DNA from 3 places in the Novosphingobium sp. 550D genome. Region 2 is predicted to be linked to each of the others. Evidence: predicted binding sites of a transcription regulator. Region 2 holds the regulator's gene; each other region holds the start of a gene.
The links. Region 2 encodes LexA, which represses DNA repair genes until DNA is damaged. Its sites were predicted from a motif close to GTTCCNCNCTTGTTCT; they were not measured.

Region 1 (2,267 bases), 1.7 Mb from region 2:
GCAGCGCGCCGCACTCACCCCGACAAAAGCGGCGATGAGATTTCCGCCGATGATAGCCCTGGGCTGCGCGAGCAAACTCGCCGGAACGCCAAACAGCAGGACAGCAGATGCACCCATCGGGGCGATAAGCAATACCGGACTGTTCCAACCGCCTGCAATCGCGCCAGAGACAAGGCCCGTTAAGGCTAGGCCCAACACGATGCCCAGGCCTGCGCGCAAGCTTTCGCCAAATTCCGCGAAAATCCTGGCGGATGTAACGCGCTGAAACGTGCTCACAGCCTCACACCTTGCCTTTGGCCACCGGACCAACCAAAGGTCAAACGGTTCGAATGCTCTGAAAGCCCGTATTTTTTTGGCATGCGCGCCATTCTCTGGTTGCTGGAGGGTGCGACCCATTATATCGTAATGCGATATGTTGCAACCTGCTCCCTGTCAGCCCCATCTCCCTGAGTCCCTTGATCTTACCGATACCGATTATGAGGCGCTGGCGGAATTTCGCCATACCATGCGCGGCTTTTTGCACTTCAGCGAGGCTGCCGCGAACAATGTTGGCCTGATGCCACAGCAGCATCAGGCTTTGCTGGCTATCCGTGCGGCCCGGGGACGTCAGATTTCGGTCGGAGAATTGGCCGACCGACTATTGTTGCGTCCACACAGCGTGACCGGGTTGGTTGATCGCCTGGTCCGTTTGGGTCTGATCGTTCGGCAGCCGAGTGAGGCTGATCGGCGCAGGGTTGTGCTGGGGCTAACCAAGAACGCCGAGACCACGCTTGCCAAACTGACGCTGGCACACCGCACAGAACTTCTCCGCATCCGCCCCGTACTTGCGGGATTGCTGGAGCAAATTGCCTTTCTCAATTCGCCTTGAGCTGCATTCGCCGGTAGCTCGGGGCCAGATCCGGCTTGATTTACGCAATTTCAAGCCAAATTTCCCAATGATCTGAGTGCCCATCGCTTTCATGCTGGGTGCGGCCCTATTGCCTACAAGTTCCCATTATGTTCTCATTTGTGGCTCACCCGATTCGGGCTGGAGCCCATGCGAAAACCAACAACGATTGAACACCTTTACCTTGATTTTGATGGATTCTTTGCGTCCGTCGAGCAACTGCGCGACCCCCGCCTTCGGGGTAGGCCGGTTGGTGTGATCCCCTATGCCGGTGGCGGGCGCACCTGCATCATCGCTTGTTCACGCGAGGCGAAGGCGCGCGGCGTGAAAAACATAATGATGGTCGATGAAGCGCGCCGGATCTGCCGGGACATTGTTTTCGTGCCGCAAAAACCGGACCTCTATCGCAGAGCGCACAATGCCCTGATCTCCGAGATCGGGTCGGTGATCCCGGTCGATCAGGTGAAATCGATCGACGAAGTCTCGTGCTGGCTGGACGATACGCAGAGGGGTGATCCCAGCGATCTTGCCCAGCGGATCAAAAACACGATCCGCTACAATATCGGCGCCACGCTGACCTGCTCGATCGGCTTTGCCGCCAATCGACATTTGGCCAAGATCGCCAGCGACACGAAAAAACCCGATGGTCTGACGATCTGGTATCCTGAGGATGTTCCAGGCCAGCTCGCCCGGCTCAAGCTGGAGGATATCCCCGGCATCGGACGATCAATGGTCAAGCGGCTTGCGGCAGCCCGCGTTGGCGATGTTCCTGGCTTGCTGGCGCTGCAACCCAAGCAGATGCGGGCGATCTGGCGAAACGTGACGGGTGAACGGCTGTGGTATGCGCTCCATGGCTATGCGGTGGAGGCACCCGAGACCGAGCGGAACATGTTCGGCCATGCCCGTGTGCTGCCGCCCGATCATCGAAATCTTGATGATGCCCGCGCCATTGCCCGCCTGCTGCTGGTGAAAGCCGCGCGGCGGATGCGGCGATCCAATTTCTATGCCTCGGCGCTCTATCTCTGGCTCAAGGGCTTTGAGCGTGGCTGGGGCAATGTTGCGCCCTTGGGCGAGGTTCAGGATGACATGGCCATTCTCGCCGCGCTCAGCGAGCTTTGGGAGCGCGTGACGGGGGTGATCCCGCCGACGATGAAGATCATGCGCGTTAGCGTGACGCTGGGGGAATTGACGCTCGATTCTGCACGACAGCCCGATCTGTTCGCCAATGACGACAAGGAGAGGCAGCGCTGCGAGGCGCTGAGCCGGACCATGGACGGCCTCAATTCGCGCTTCGGCCAGACGGTGGTGAGCGTAGGTCCGTGGGCTCCTCCCGTCGGCGGCAATGTCGGGTCGAAGATCAGCTATACCCGGATCCCCGAGG
Region 2 (2,267 bases):
GCGGGCCGTTCTGGGGCCTTTGCGGCTTGTCGCTGGATGGCCTGATTGGGCTTGCGCGATGGGTGGGCGCGCGGCCCGATGCCGTGACGCAATTGTCGGTTATGGCGGGGGGCACCTATGCTTTCATCGTGCTGGGCCTGTTATGGCTGGCGCTTTGGCGCGGGACTATTCGACTGCTGGGACTGGTGCCTGCGGTCCTTGGTTGCCTGTGGCTGGCATTATCAGCGCCGCCCGATGTCATGATCACGGGTGACGGACGTCAATTGGGATTGATCGATCCGCAAACCGGGCAATTGCTGGTAATGGGTCAAGGGCGTTCAAATTACACTTCGGATGCCATGCAGGAAGCGGCCGGGCTGTCTGGCGCTGTATTGCCGATTGAACAGTGGCGTGGCTCGACCTGCAATCAAAGCTTCTGTCGTGTCACGATCAGGCAAGGAGAGCGGGATTGGGCCATCCTTGCGGCGCGGGGGGAAGGCTTTGTTGACGAAGCGGCGATGGCCAAGGCTTGTGCGGCGGTCGATATTGTCGTCTCACGGGTGGCGTTACAGCCTTCGTGCCGCCCCCGTTTCCTGCGCGCGGATGAGGCGCTGCTCTATCGGACCGGCGGGATGGCGATCTATCTGAACCGAGGGAAAATTGTCACTGTGGCGCAGGGGCAGGGGCAACATCCGTGGTGGCGCGCGCCTAGTCTAAAGCAGGATATGACGTCTAAAGCAGGATATGACGATAGGTGATGATTAGGAGAGGGCGTTACAACCCCCTCCCGATCAAGCAGGGTGCTTAATGATACCGGCGGAGCAAGCCGGCCAGCTTGCCTTGAACCTGTACTTCGCCGGGCTGATAATATTGCGGGTCATAGGCCGCATTGGCCGGGTCCAGGCGGACCAGACCGCGTTCGCGCCGTAGATATTTCAGCGTCGCTTCCTCGCCGCGTACAAGGGCGACGACAATCTCGCCTTCGCGCGCAATGTCGGTCTTGCGGATCAGTGCCAGATCGCCGTCCAAAATGCCCGCTTCGACCATGGAATCGCCCGAAACCTCAAGCGCGTAATGTTCGCCCGAACCCAGCAAGGCCGCCGGGACCGGCAGCATGGTCTGACCTTCCATTGCCTCGATCGGAACGCCGGCCGCGATGCGCCCATGCAGCGGGATTTCCACCACGTCATTGGCCGCGGCGGGCACGACAGGCTTGGGTGCCTCGACCACCTTCTTGGGTGCCGCAGCCTTGGCCGCGACCGGCGGGGTGACGTCTTCGGGCTGGCGCAACACTTCCAAAGCGCGGGCGCGGTTGGGCAGGCGGCGGATAAAACCGCGTTCCTCCAGAGCGGAGATCAGGCGATGCACCCCCGATTTCGACTTCAGATCGAGCGCTTCTTTCATTTCCTCAAAGCTGGGCGAAACGCCCGTTTCCTCAAGGCTGGCTTGGATGAAGCGCAGCAATTCATGCTGTTTCCGGGTGAGCATTGTGACCTCCCAACGGGGGTGTTGCGTGAACAATTGCGGAACAATTACGCAACCATTGCCCTTACGTCAAGCGCTTCCGCCATTTTCGATCAAATGGATCTTCACCCTATCGCCGGCCGCCGCCGATGGTGCATTCGCCATATGTTCGATCAGGCAATTGCTGGCCGCCATCGCCGCCAGCGCAGAGGAATCGCGCATAGGACGTGGCAGGACATTTTGGCCGTCCCACCATCCACGGATGAATTCGCGCCTGTCGGCCCCCGGACCCAGCGGTTCGCTCAATTGCGCCATCGCGGTCCTGGGCAAAGGATTGGCTGCCCCCTGCATCGCGCGCAGCAGCGGCAGCAGGAACAAATGCGCGGTCACAAAGCTGGACACCGGATTGCCTGGCAGGCCGATCACGATCTGATGCCCGCGCGTCGCCACCAGCAGGGGTTTGCCGGGCCGGATCGCGACCTTCCAGAAATCGACCTGCGCGCCCCAATTCAGCAAGGCGGGCTGGATCAGGTCGTGATCGCCCACCGATGCGCCGCCGCTGGTGACAATCACATCAACATCGCCTGCACGCGCCAAGGCGGCGTCCAGCGCAGACAGATCATCGGTCACTGGTCCAAGGCGCAGGATGTCTCCGGCCACGCCTGATGCCATCGCCGCCAACATTGCGCCGTTGCTGGCGGGCAGGCGGTGGGGCGGGCAATCGAGGCCGGGCGCCACCAATTCATCCCCGCTGTCCAAAATGGCCAGACGCGGGCGGCGGTGGACCGAAATTTCGCCATGCCCCGCCGCGATGGCCAAGGCCA
Region 3 (2,267 bases), 820 kb from region 2:
CGCGTTTTGGCGATGCGAAAGCGTGTGCGGACCAGATCGGCCCAGACGCCTTGCGGCTTCATCCGCGTGAAGAAATCGCTATGATAATCCGCGCCGCCGCGCATGGATTGGACGATATGCATCACCTTGTCCGCCCGGTCGGGGAAATGCGCGTCCAGCCATTCGCGGAACAGCGGCGCCACCTCATGGGGCAGGCGCAGCATGATCCAACTTGCTCCCTTGGCCCCGCGCCCTGCGGCTTCTTCCAGAATGCGCTCGATCCATTCCTCGGTGATGGCGGGGACGATGGGCGAAACATTGACCCATACCGGCACGCCTGCCGTGCTCAATTTCTCTATGGCGTCCAACCGCTTGAAGGGACTTGCCGCACGCGGTTCAAGCAGGCGCGAAAGCCGCGCATCAAGGCTGGTCACCGAAATGGCCACCGCCGTCAGATGATGGCGCGCCAGTTCGGATAATAGGTCGATGTCATGCAGGATGCGGTCCGATTTGGTGGTGATCGTCACCGGATGGCGTGTTTCAAGGCACACCTCCAGCACTTGCCGGGTCAGGCGATAGCGTGCCTCGATAGGCTGATAGGGATCGGTGTTCGTGCCCATCGCAATGGGCGCGGGCGTATATCCGCGTGCGCCCAATTCGCGGCGCAACAATCGCGCCGCCTCTGGCTTGGCGAACAACCGGCTTTCAAAATCCAGCCCCGGCGAAAGGCCGAGATAGGCATGGGTGGGCCGCGCATAGCAATAGATGCAGCCATGCTCGCACCCGCGATAGGCGTTGATTGAGCGGTCAAACGGCACATCGGGCGATTTGTTGCGCGAGATGATCTTGCGCGCCGCCTCCTCGGTCACGACTGTGCGCAAAGGCGGCGGCCCGCCATCCACATTCTCCATCGCATCAAGCCAGTCTCCATCCACCTCACGCTGGGGCAGGGCAAAGCGGGTGGAAAGCGATCCACTTTGCGCGCCGCGTCCGCGGGGAGGGGGTGGTTTGAACATTGGCGCTTTAGAACATAGGTGGAACAATAATTCAAGCTCTGGCCAATTCGCCGCTCCACTCCTAAAGAACCGCCAGCCTAAAATTTACCGGAAAATCCGCATGACCGCGCCCTATGCTTCCTTGATCCCTGCTAATGCTGATTACCTTGCGCTCTATCTGGCGCGGATCGGCGTGGCCGGCCCGATAGAGATGGATGCAGAGGGGCTGGAGGCGGTGCAGCGCGCGCATCGCATGAACATCGGCTTTGAAAATCTGGACGTGATGCTGGGGCGCGGCGTCAGTGTCGATCCCGACGCGATTTTCGGCAAATTGGTGATGGGCGCGCGCGGCGGTTATTGTTTTGAACATAATGCGCTGTTTGGCGACATGCTGGGCCGTTTGGGTTTTGACAACCGACCGCTGCTCGCCCGCGTGTTTCTGGGTTTGCCAGAGGATGCCGCGCCGCCGCCTATGACGCATACATTCCGCCTGGTCGATCTGGATGGACAGGCGTGGATTGCCGATGCAGGTTTCGGCGGTTCCTATGTTCCGGCCATGCCCTTGACCGATGGGGCCACGGCGCGATCGCCCGATGGCGCCCAGCACCGCATTACCAAAGCGGGTGATCCGGGCAGCATCATGGGCGAATGGCTGGTTGAACGTCGCGGTCCGACCGACGCCACCGATGGCCGCGTGACATCCCCCGACTGGCAGAGGCAGTATGGCTTCAATCTGACGCAGGTCGCACCGATTGATCTGGAACTGTCCAACCATTGGACATTTACGCGCGCCAACACCCGTTTCACCACCGCCCATATCGCCTCCATCGTGCTGGAGGATGGCTTTGCTTCGCTCAACGCGCGGCGGCTCAGTGTCTATTCCGGCGGGCGGGGCGATGTGATGGAATTGGCCAATGGCGAAGATTGGCGCAAGGCCTTGGCCGATCTGTTCCGGGTGGAATTGACGCGTGAAGAAGTGGCCGCGCTGGGCCTGTTCTGACGGGCGCGAAAGGGCATCTTCGCGCCCGATCTAAACGCTCAGACTTCCTTCAATCGCGGCATCAGTTCGACGAAATTGCAAGGGCGGTTGCGACTGTCCAACTGTTCAAACAGGATGCCGTCCCAGCCATCCTTTACCGCGCCATTTGAACCGGGCAGGGCAAAGATATAGGTCGCCCCCGCCATGATCGCCATGGCGCGCGATTGCACCGTGCTGGTGCCGATCGATTTATACGAAAGCCAGCGGAAAAGTTCGCCAAAGCCGGGGATCAGCTTGCCGCTATGGGCGATGAT

Region 1: a site for LexA is predicted at 988-1,003, ahead of AC2S2E_RS02470 (Y-family DNA polymerase). Genes of this name have one in related genera too.
Region 3: a site for LexA is predicted at 1,005-1,020, ahead of AC2S2E_RS14185 (PA0069 family radical SAM protein). Genes of this name have one in related genera too.

What each region holds. Positions count from the first base shown of each region.
Region 1 covers NZ_CM171613.1:509,245-511,511, forward strand. Annotated here, with positions in the region: gene AC2S2E_RS02460 (HPP family protein) at 1-276, opposite strand, end outside; gene AC2S2E_RS02465 (MarR family winged helix-turn-helix transcriptional regulator) at 413-868, shown strand; gene AC2S2E_RS02470 (Y-family DNA polymerase) at 1,037-2,267, shown strand, end outside.
Region 2 covers NZ_CM171613.1:2,163,990-2,166,256, forward strand. Annotated here, with positions in the region: gene AC2S2E_RS10140 (ComEC/Rec2 family competence protein) at 1-737, shown strand, start outside; gene lexA (transcriptional repressor LexA) at 784-1,467, opposite strand; gene AC2S2E_RS10150 (molybdopterin molybdotransferase MoeA) at 1,534-2,267, opposite strand, start outside.
Region 3 covers NZ_CM171613.1:2,985,504-2,987,770, reverse strand. Annotated here, with positions in the region: gene AC2S2E_RS14185 (PA0069 family radical SAM protein) at 1-995, opposite strand, end outside; gene AC2S2E_RS14180 (arylamine N-acetyltransferase family protein) at 1,096-1,974, shown strand; gene moaB (molybdenum cofactor biosynthesis protein B) at 2,013-2,267, opposite strand, start outside.